DNA from 3 places in the Streptomyces sp. NPDC102283 genome. Region 1 is predicted to be linked to each of the others. Evidence: predicted binding sites of a transcription regulator. Region 1 holds the regulator's gene; each other region holds the start of a gene.
The links. The regulator HrcA, encoded in region 1, represses chaperone genes, less so after heat shock. The targets are predictions, from matches to a motif close to TTNGCACTCNGNNNNNCNGAGTGCNAA.
Positions count from the first base shown of each region.

Region 1 (3,273 bases):
ATCCGGGACTCCTTGGAGCCGGGCACCAGATGGTCCACCAGCACCCCCAGCCGGGCGTCGGGCCCCGGCGCGAACTCGCCGACGATCGCCGGAAGGTCGTCCACGCCCTCCAGGTACTCCACGACCACGCCCTCGATACGCAGGTCGTCGCCCCACACCCGCTCCACCAGCTCCGCGTCGTGCCGGCCCTCCACATAGATCCGCCCGGCCCGCGCCACCCTGGCCCGCGCCCCGGGCACCGCCACCGAACCGGAGGCCGTACGGGTGGGACGCACCGGGCCGCCGGGGCCCGGGCGCACCAGCGTGACGACCTTGCCCTCCAGCAGGAAGCCGCGCGGCTCCATCGGGAACACCCGGTGCTTGCCGAAGCGGTCCTCCAGGGTCACCGTCGGCCCCTGGGCCGTCTTCTCGCAGCGGATCACCGCCCCGCAGAAGCCGGAGGAGACCTCCTCCACGACCAGATCGGGCTCGGCGGGCACCTCGGGCACGGGGGCGGACCTCTTCCACGGCGGGGTCAGGTCCGGCTGGTAGCTGCGCATGGCACGACGATATTCGCCGTACCGGCGTCAGGGCTCATCCCACGTCGAGTCCAGCGTCGAGGGCCACGTCGGGCCCCCCGTCGCGTACCGCGCCGGGTGCCGCGTCGAGGTCCACCGCGAAGCGCTCCGCCAGCGACGCCCGCTGCGCCCGGACGAACGCCGCGTCCACCACCGCGCCGTGCCCCGGTACGTAACGAGCGCTCTCGCCGCCCAGCGCCAGCAGCCTCTCCAGCGCGGCCGGCCAGCGCGAGGTGATCGCGTCCCGGCCCGCCTGCGGCTCGCCCGACTCCTCGACCAGGTCGCCGCAGAACACCACCGGAGGCTCGCCCTCCGTGCCCGGCACCAGCGCCGCGAGGTCATGGCCGCTGTGCCCGGGGCCCACGTTCGCCAGCAGCACCTGACGGCCGCCGCCCAGGTCGAGCGTCCAGTCGCCGCACACCTCGTGGTGCGGGACCACCAGCGTGTCCGCCGACCGGGCCGCCTCGCCCTCCGGCACCCCGTGGCGCACCGCCGACGCGCACAGGCTCTCCGCCCCGCCGCGCAGCAGGGCCACGACGCCGACGGCCCCGTACACCTGGGCCCCGGCGAACGCGGCGGTGCCCAGCACATGGTCGAAGTGCGGATGGCTCAGTGCGATATGCGTCACCCTCCGCCCGAGCAGCGCCTCGGCCTGCCGTCGCAGCTCGACGCCCTCGCGCAGCGTGGAGCCGGTGTCGTACAGCAACGCGCCGTCCTCCCCGGCGACCAGCGCGGCGGTGGCGTCCCAGCCCGGGAGGCGCCGCCTGCCGATACCGTTGCCCAACCGCTCCCAGCCGAAGTCTTCCCAAGCGACGTCCATACCACGACGCTATCGGCAACGACCTGCGCGGTCTCGTGGAGGCGTGGCCGGCCGCCCTTGCCCCCGCCCCACCTCACCCCCGTACACTGACTGCGGGGATTGCTGGCACTCGAACGCACCGAGTGCCAGACAGACACCGGGAAACACAGCTGGAGGTGTGCGCGATGCTCAGCGAACGCAGACTCGAAGTGCTGCGCGCCATCGTCCAGGACTATGTCGGCACCGAGGAGCCCGTCGGCTCCAAGGCGCTGACCGAGCGGCACCGGCTGGGGGTTTCCCCGGCCACCGTCCGCAACGACATGGCGGTGCTGGAGGACGAGGGCTTCATCGCCCAGCCGCACACGAGCGCGGGACGCATCCCGACCGACAAGGGCTACCGCCTCTTCGTCGACAAGCTCGCCGGCGTCAAGCCGCTGTCCTCGCCCGAGCGCCGGGCCATCCAGAACTTTCTCGACGGCGCGGTCGACCTCGACGACGTGGTCGGCCGGACGGTGCGGCTGCTCGCGCAGCTGACCCGGCAGGTCGCCGTCGTGCAGTACCCCTCGCTGACCCGCTCGACGGTGCGGCACGTGGAACTGCTGGCGCTCGCCCCCGCCCGGCTGATGCTCGTCCTGATCACGGACACCGGCCGGGTGGAACAGCGTATGATCGACTGCCCTGCGCCGTTCGGCGAGGCATCGCTCGCGGATCTGCGGGCCCGGCTCAACAGCCGGGTCGTCGGACGCCGCTTCGCGGATGTCCCGCAGTTGGTGCAGGAGCTGCCGGAATCCTTCGACAGCGAGGACCGAGGGACGGTTTCCACGGTCCTTTCCACCCTCCTCGAAACACTGGTCGAGGAGACGGAGGAGCGGCTGATGATCGGCGGCACCTCCAACCTCACCCGCTTCGGACACGACTTCCCGGTGATGATCCGGCCGGTGCTGGAAGCACTGGAAGAACAGGTCGTCCTGCTGAAGCTGCTCGGTGAGGCCACGGACTCCGGCATGACCGTACGGATCGGGCACGAGAACGCCCACGAGGGGCTCAACTCCACGTCCGTCGTCGCGGTCGGCTACGGTTCGGGCGACGAGGCAGTCGCCAAACTCGGCGTGGTCGGACCGACCCGCATGGACTACCCCGGAACGATGGGAGCGGTACGCGCAGTGGCACGTTACGTCGGACAGATCCTGGCGGAGTCGTAAGTGGCCACGGACTACTACGCCGTACTCGGCGTGCGCCGCGACGCATCTCAGGACGAGATCAAGAAGGCATTCCGTCGGCTCGCCCGCGAGCTGCACCCGGATGTCAACCCGGACCCGAAGACCCAGGAGCGGTTCAAGGAGATCAACGCCGCTTACGAGGTGCTCTCGGACCCGCAGAAGAAGCAGGTCTACGACCTCGGCGGCGACCCCCTCTCCGCCAGTGGCGGCGGCGGTGGCGCGGGCGGATTCGGAGCCGGCGGCTTCGGCAACTTCTCCGACATCATGGACGCGTTCTTCGGCAACGCCGGGCAGCGCGGGCCTCGTTCGCGGACCCGGCGGGGCCAGGACGCCATGATCCGGCTGGAGATCGACCTCAACGAGGCGGCCTTCGGCACCACCAAGGACATCCAGGTCGACACGGCCGTCGTCTGCAACACCTGCAGCGGCGAGGGCGCGGCCCCCGGCACGTCCGCCCAGACCTGTGACATGTGCCGCGGCCGCGGCGAGGTCTCGCAGGTCACCCGGTCCTTCCTGGGCCAGGTCATGACCTCGCGGCCCTGCCCGCAGTGCCAGGGGTTCGGCACGGTCGTGCCCACCCCGTGCCCGGAGTGCGCCGGCGACGGCCGCATCCGATCGCGGCGCACCCTGACCGTGAAGATCCCCGCGGGCGTCGACAACGGCACCCGTATCCAGCTCGCCGGCGAGGGCGAGGTCG
Region 1 covers NZ_JBIWLQ010000011.1:94,754-98,026, forward strand. Annotated here, with positions in the region: gene ACIRJT_RS22340 (DUF3097 domain-containing protein) at 1-539, opposite strand, end outside; gene ACIRJT_RS22345 (MBL fold metallo-hydrolase) at 574-1,377, opposite strand; gene hrcA (heat-inducible transcriptional repressor HrcA) at 1,542-2,558, shown strand; gene dnaJ (molecular chaperone DnaJ) at 2,559-3,273, shown strand, end outside.

Region 2 (3,273 bases), on a different contig from region 1:
AGGACAGCGGCGGTGAGTACGCCTCCGGATCGAAGATCCTGCCCCGTCCGCCCCGCCGTGCCGGGTCCACGAAGACCGCGTCGTACGGGGCGGTGTCGATCTCCGTGACGTCGGCGCACCGCACCTCGATCAGGCCCGCCAGGCCGAGCGCCTCGGCGTTGGCGCGGGCCACCTCGGCCGTCAGCGGGTCGCGGTCCACGGCCAGGACGGAGATTCCGGCGCGGGCCAGGGCGAGGGCGTCGCCGCCGATGCCGCAGCACAGGTCGGCCACGCTCCGCACGCCGAGCCCGGCGAACCGCGCGGCGCGGTGGGCGGCGACCGAGGTGCGGGTGGCCTGCTCGACCCCGTTGGGCGTGAAGTACATCCGGTAGGCGTCCTCGGCCCCGAACTTGGCCACCGCCCGCTGCCGCAGCCGGGCCTGGCCCAGGGCCGCCGACACCAGCTCCGCCGGGTGCGTGCGGCGCAGCCGGGTCGCGGTGGCCAGCTCGTCCGTGGGGTCGTGGTCGCGCAGCTCGGCCAGCAGCTGCTCGCCCTCGGGGGTGCGCAGCGCCGCGAAGGCGGCGCGGGCGGGGTCGTCGTCCGGGGTGGAGGGGGTCGTCGCGTTCACCCGGTCCATTGTGGCCGGTGCGCGGGGTGCCGCTTCCCGCGTCGCCGAGGGTCGCTGTGGGCCGGCCGGGGGACGGGGCCGGTCCGCTCGCGGTGTCGGGGCGGGAGGCGGGCCGACGGCTGGCAGGATGCGGCGCCATGCAGCTAGTACGACAAAACGAAAAATCAGCCATGAAGTGGCACAGGCCGGGCACCGTCGTGCTGGCGGCCCTGCTGGCCGCCGCCGTCGCCTCCGGGTGCGCGGCGGAGGCGGGCGGCGGCGGAGCGGGAGCTCCCGGCGGGCCCGCGAAGCCCGCCGCAGGCCGGCCGGCCGGGGACGCTCCGAAGGCCGGGCCCGCCCGCGCCATGGACACCTACGCCGAGGCGCTCAGGAAGAAGCAGGCCGCACGGGCCGTCGCCGCGAAGAAGTGGGGACTCGCCAAGACCCCGCTCGCGCCCCCCGAGCCGCCGAAGGTGAAGCCGCGCGTCACCACCCGCAAGGGCTTCGAGGTCCGGGACGACGCCGGGCTGCCGCCCGTCTTCACCACCGTCCCGACCAAGGAGAAGATCGTCTTCCTGACGATGGACGACGGGGCGGAGAAGGACCCCGAACTGCTGCGGATGATGACCGAACTCGACATCCCGTACAGCGCGTTCCTCAGTGACTACGTCACCAACGACGACTACGGCTACTTCAGGAAGATGCAGAAGCGCGGGGTGACGATCAGCAACCACACGCTCAACCACCGCTATCTGCCCGGCCTCTCCCGCGCCGAGCAGAAGCGGGAGGTCTGCGGCCAGCAGGAGAAGATCCTCAAGCACTACGGGAAGCGGCCCACCCTCTTCCGCCCGCCCTACGGCAACTACAACCGCGACACCCTCGTCGTCGCCAAGTCCTGCGGGATCACCGCCGTGCCCCTGTGGTCCTCCGAGGCCTTCCCCGATCACATGGAGTGGCGCGAGTGGGACCGGGACCTGCACCCGGGCGACATCGTCCTCACCCACTTCCGGGGCGAGGAGGACTGGAAGGGCTCGATGCCCGACATGATCCGCCGGGTCATGAAGACCATCACCGACAAGGGATACGCGGTGGCGAAGCTGGAGGACTACGTCTGACCCGTGCCGCCGTACGGAACGTCACGCTCCACCCCGACGTTGTCCGGACGGTGATCCGACGGGGCCCCGATCGAGACGGCGCGAGGGTGGTGAATTGGCACTCCGCTTGACCGAGTGCTAATCGCGGTCATAGTCTCGGTGCTGGCACTCCCCCCTGGAGAGTGCCAGCAGCACTCTGCGCGACAGGACAGGTCCGGCACCCGCGACGACGGGCCGGTCAGGTCGCCGCCCACAGACTGTTAAACCCCGTGAGATCTCCGAAGGGGGAGACCGGATCGTGTCGACCACCAGCTCCAAGGTTGCGATCAAGCCGCTCGAGGACCGCATTGTGGTCCAGCCGCTCGACGCCGAGCAGACCACGGCTTCCGGCCTGGTCATTCCGGACACCGCGAAGGAGAAGCCCCAGGAGGGCGTCGTCCTCGCCGTGGGCCCGGGCCGCTTCGAGAACGGCGAGCGGCTTCCGCTCGACGTCAAGACCGGCGACGTCGTCCTGTACAGCAAGTACGGCGGCACCGAGGTGAAGTACAACGGCGAGGAGTACCTCGTCCTCTCGGCCCGCGACGTTCTCGCGATCGTCGAGAAGTAATTCACCCACGTTTGCTTGTGTTCTGCGCCCCTGGCCCCCTGCGAAATAACTAGCCGGGCGGCGAGGGGCGCAGTTCATTTTGAGAGGGAACACAGCCCATGGCGAAGATTCTGAAGTTCGACGAGGACGCCCGTCGCGCCCTTGAGCGCGGCGTCAACAAGCTTGCCGACACGGTCAAGGTGACGATCGGCCCCAAGGGCCGCAACGTCGTCATCGACAAGAAGTTCGGCGCTCCCACCATCACCAACGACGGTGTCACCATCGCGCGTGAGGTCGAGCTCGACGACCCGTACGAGAACCTCGGCGCCCAGCTCGTCAAGGAGGTGGCGACCAAGACCAACGACGTAGCGGGTGACGGCACCACCACCGCGACCGTGCTGGCCCAGGCGCTCGTCCGCGAGGGTCTGCGCAACGTCGCCGCCGGCGCCTCCCCGGCCGCCCTGAAGAAGGGCATCGACGCCGCGGTCAAGGCCGTGTCCGAGGAACTCCTCGCGACCGCCCGCCCGATCGACGACAAGTCCGACATCGCCGCCGTGGCCGCGCTCTCCGCGCAGGACACCCAGGTCGGCGAGCTCATCGCGGACGCGATGGACAAGGTCGGCAAGGACGGTGTCATCACCGTCGAGGAGTCCAACACCTTCGGTCTGGACCTGGAGTTCACCGAGGGCATGGCCTTCGACAAGGGCTACCTGTCCCCGTACATGGTGTCCGACCAGGAGCGTATGGAGGCCGTCCTCGACGACCCGTACATCCTGATCCACCAGGGCAAGATCGGCTCCATCCAGGAGCTGCTCCCGCTCCTGGAGAAGGTCATCCAGGCCGGCGCCTCCAAGCCGCTCCTGATCATCGCCGAGGACGTCGAGGGCGAGGCGCTCTCCACCCTCGTCGTCAACAAGATCCGCGGCACCTTCAACGCCGTCGCGGTGAAGGCCCCGGGCTTCGGCGACCGCCGCAAGGCCATGCTCGGTGACATCGCCACCCTCACC
Region 2 covers NZ_JBIWLQ010000001.1:455,382-458,654, forward strand. Annotated here, with positions in the region: gene ACIRJT_RS02325 (methyltransferase domain-containing protein) at 1-616, opposite strand, end outside; gene ACIRJT_RS02330 (polysaccharide deacetylase family protein) at 778-1,701, shown strand; gene groES (co-chaperone GroES) at 1,979-2,287, shown strand; gene groL (chaperonin GroEL) at 2,386-3,273, shown strand, end outside.
Region 2: the regulator HrcA is predicted to act here: its motif matches at 1,796-1,822, upstream of groES (co-chaperone GroES).

Region 3 (3,273 bases), on a different contig from region 1:
CGGCGACGATGCCCTCCTCGACGGCGGCCTTGGCGTTGCGCACCGCGTCCTCGATGCGGTGCTTGCGCTCCTTGAGCTCCACCTCGGTGGCGGCGCCGGCCTTGATGACGGCCACGCCGCCGGCCAGCTTCGCCAGACGCTCCTGGAGCTTCTCGCGGTCGTAGTCCGAGTCGGAGTTCTCGATCTCGGCACGGATCTGGTTGACGCGACCCTGAACCTGGTCGCTGTCACCGGCGCCGTCGACGATCGTGGTCTCGTCCTTGGTGATGACGACCTTGCGGGCACGGCCGAGCAGGTCCAGGCCGGCGTTCTCCAGCTTGAGACCGACCTCCTCGGAGATCACGGTGCCACCGGTGAGGATGGCGATGTCCGCGAGCATGGCCTTGCGGCGGTCGCCGAAGCCCGGAGCCTTGACGGCGACGGACTTGAACGTGCCCTTGATCTTGTTGACGACCAGGGTGGAGAGCGCCTCGCCCTCGACGTCCTCGGCGATGATCAGCAGGGGCTTGCCCGACTGCATGACCTTCTCCAGCAGCGGGATGAGGTCCTTGACGCTGGCGATCTTCGAGTTGACGATCAGGATGTACGGGTCGTCGAGCGACGCCTCCATACGCTCCATGTCGGTCGCGAAGTACGCCGAGATGTAGCCCTTGTCGAAGCGCATACCCTCGGTGAGCTCAAGCTCCAGACCGAAGGTCTGGGACTCCTCGACGGTGATGACGCCTTCCTTGCCGACCTTGTCCATCGCCTCGGCGATCTTGGCGCCGATCTCGGTGTCGGCGGCGGAGATGGAGGCGGTCGAAGCGATCTGCTCCTTGGTCTCCACGTCCTTGGCCTGCTCCAGCAGAGCGGCGGAGACGGCCTCGACGGCCTTCTCGATGCCCCGCTTGAGGGCCATCGGGTTGGCGCCTGCGGCGACGTTGCGCAGACCCTCGCGGACGAGAGCCTGAGCCAGAACGGTGGCGGTGGTCGTACCGTCGCCGGCGACGTCGTCCGTCTTCTTGGCGACCTCCTTGACCAGCTCCGCACCGATCTTCTCGTACGGGTCCTCGAGCTCGATCTCCTTGGCGATGGAAACACCATCGTTGGTGATCGTGGGCGCGCCCCACTTCTTCTCGAGGACGACGTTACGGCCCTTGGGGCCGAGGGTGACCTTGACGGCGTCGGCGAGCTGGTTCATCCCGCGCTCGAGACCGCGCCGTGCCTCCTCGTCGAACGCGATGATCTTGGCCATGTGAAGTGGTCCTCCCGGACAGGGGTGGATTTCTCCGGACCGAGAGGCGCCCGCGACGGACGGCCTGCCTGCGTGGTGGTTCCTTGCCCCACCACGCCTGCGGGCCTCACCGGCCCGGTCCAAGTTTCTGTCACTCTCACCTGGAGAGTGCTAACGCCAATGATTAGCACTCGACCCCTGCGAGTGCAAGCGTCCCTCTCCGGATGTGGACAGCGGGGCGCGTCGAATACGACAGCGGCACGCACCGGATGTGGACGGCGGCGCACCTCCCGGCAGGGCCGCCGGGACGCACGGAGGGCCCGGTCCCCTGATCCGGGAGCCGGGCCCTGCGTGCGTGAGTAGTGTCGTCGGACGACCGCGCCGAGCTCAGCCGACGGCGAGCTTGACCATGTCGGCCTGGGGCCCCTTCTGGCCCTGCGAGATCTCGAATTCAACTCGCTGACCCTCTTCGAGGGTGCGGTACCCGTCCATCTGGATCGCGCTGTAGTGGACGAAAACATCCGCACCACCGTCGACCGCGATGAAGCCGTACCCCTTCTCCGCGTTGAACCACTTGACGGTGCCCTGAGCCATGCCTAACTCCCCTATTACTGGCCCTTGCACGGGACCGCACTTCGCGGGCCCGGGTCGGAACTCACCCTCCGACAGGAGAGGGTGCGCGGCGCCGCAGCGCGTCGACCGCGGCCGAATGTATCCGCCCAACTGCCCTCTGCAACAGGTCAATCGGACGAGAATTCTGGGCATCGAAGAACACGCGAATATGCGGGTTTGATGAGTTTTCCGGGCAAGTCGGGCCAGGCAAAGGGTACTTATGCCGCAAGAGGTTCACGCACTTTGGCTGCTTCTTATCGGGACCGGGCGCATTCTCATATGCGGGCGGCACGGGCAGCGGACGGGGCTTCCCCAACTGTACCGTGCTCAACCATACAGAATTGCCCCCTCCGCTTCTCTCGCGGAGGGGGCAACTGTGGTCACACAGAGGTGCGGTGGGCCGCCGTGGAGCGGCCCCGGCGGTTCAGCAGCCGCCGGCGACCGCGGGGATGATCGAGACGCCCGCGCCGTCCGGCGTGGCCGCGTCCAGGCCGCCCTCGAAGCGCACGTCGTCGTCGTTGACGTACACGTTGACGAAGCGGCGCAGCTTGCCCTGGTCGTCCAGGACGCGGGCCGCGATGCCCGGGTGGTCCTTCTCCAGCGACTCGATGACCTCGGAGAGCTTGGCGCCCTCCGCCGGGACCTCGGCCTGGCCGCCCGTGTACGTACGGAGGATGGTGGGGATACGGACCTTGACGCTCATGGTGGGTGCCTTCCTGAGTCTCTGGTGATCAGCCGGCGGCGAGGCCCGCGGCGCGGAACGCGTCCAGGCTCGGCTTGATGGTGGCCGTGGCCTGCGAGGTCGCGGAGACCGCGTCCAGCGTCTTGAGCCCGTCGCCGGTGTTCAGGACGACGGTGGTGAGCGCCGGGTCGATGACGCCCGCCTCGACGAGCTTCTTCGTCACGCCGAGCGTCACGCCGCCCGCCGTCTCGCCGAAGATGCCCTCGGTGCGCGCCAGCAGCTTGATCGCGTCGACGACCTGCTCGTCGGTCACGTCCTCCACCGCGCCGCCGGTGCGGCGGGCGATGTCCAGGACGTACGGGCCGTCCGCGGGGTTGCCGATGGCCAGCGACTTGGCGATGGTGTTCGGCTTCTGCGGGCGCACCACGTCGTGGCCCGCCTTGAAGGCGGCGGAGACCGGGGAGCAGCCCTCGGCCTGGGCGCCGAAGATCTTGTACGGGCGGTCCTCGACGAGGCCGAGCTTGATCAGCTCCTGGAAGCCCTTGTCGATCTTCGTGAGCTGGGAGCCGGACGCGATCGGGATGACGATCTGGTCGGGCAGCCGCCAGCCGAGCTGCTCGCAGATCTCGTACGCCAGCGTCTTGGAGCCCTCGCCGTAGTACGGGCGCAGGTTGACGTTGACGAAGCCCCAGCCCTCGCCGAGCGGGTCGCCGATGAGCTCGGAGCAGAAGCGGTTGACGTCGTCGTAGTTGCCCTCGATGCCGAC
Region 3 covers NZ_JBIWLQ010000018.1:158,103-161,375, reverse strand. Annotated here, with positions in the region: gene groL (chaperonin GroEL) at 1-1,234, opposite strand, end outside; gene ACIRJT_RS30130 (cold-shock protein) at 1,601-1,807, opposite strand; gene ACIRJT_RS30125 (MoaD/ThiS family protein) at 2,250-2,528, opposite strand; gene thrC (threonine synthase) at 2,557-3,273, opposite strand, start outside.
Region 3: the regulator HrcA is predicted to act here: its motif matches at 1,398-1,424, upstream of groL (chaperonin GroEL).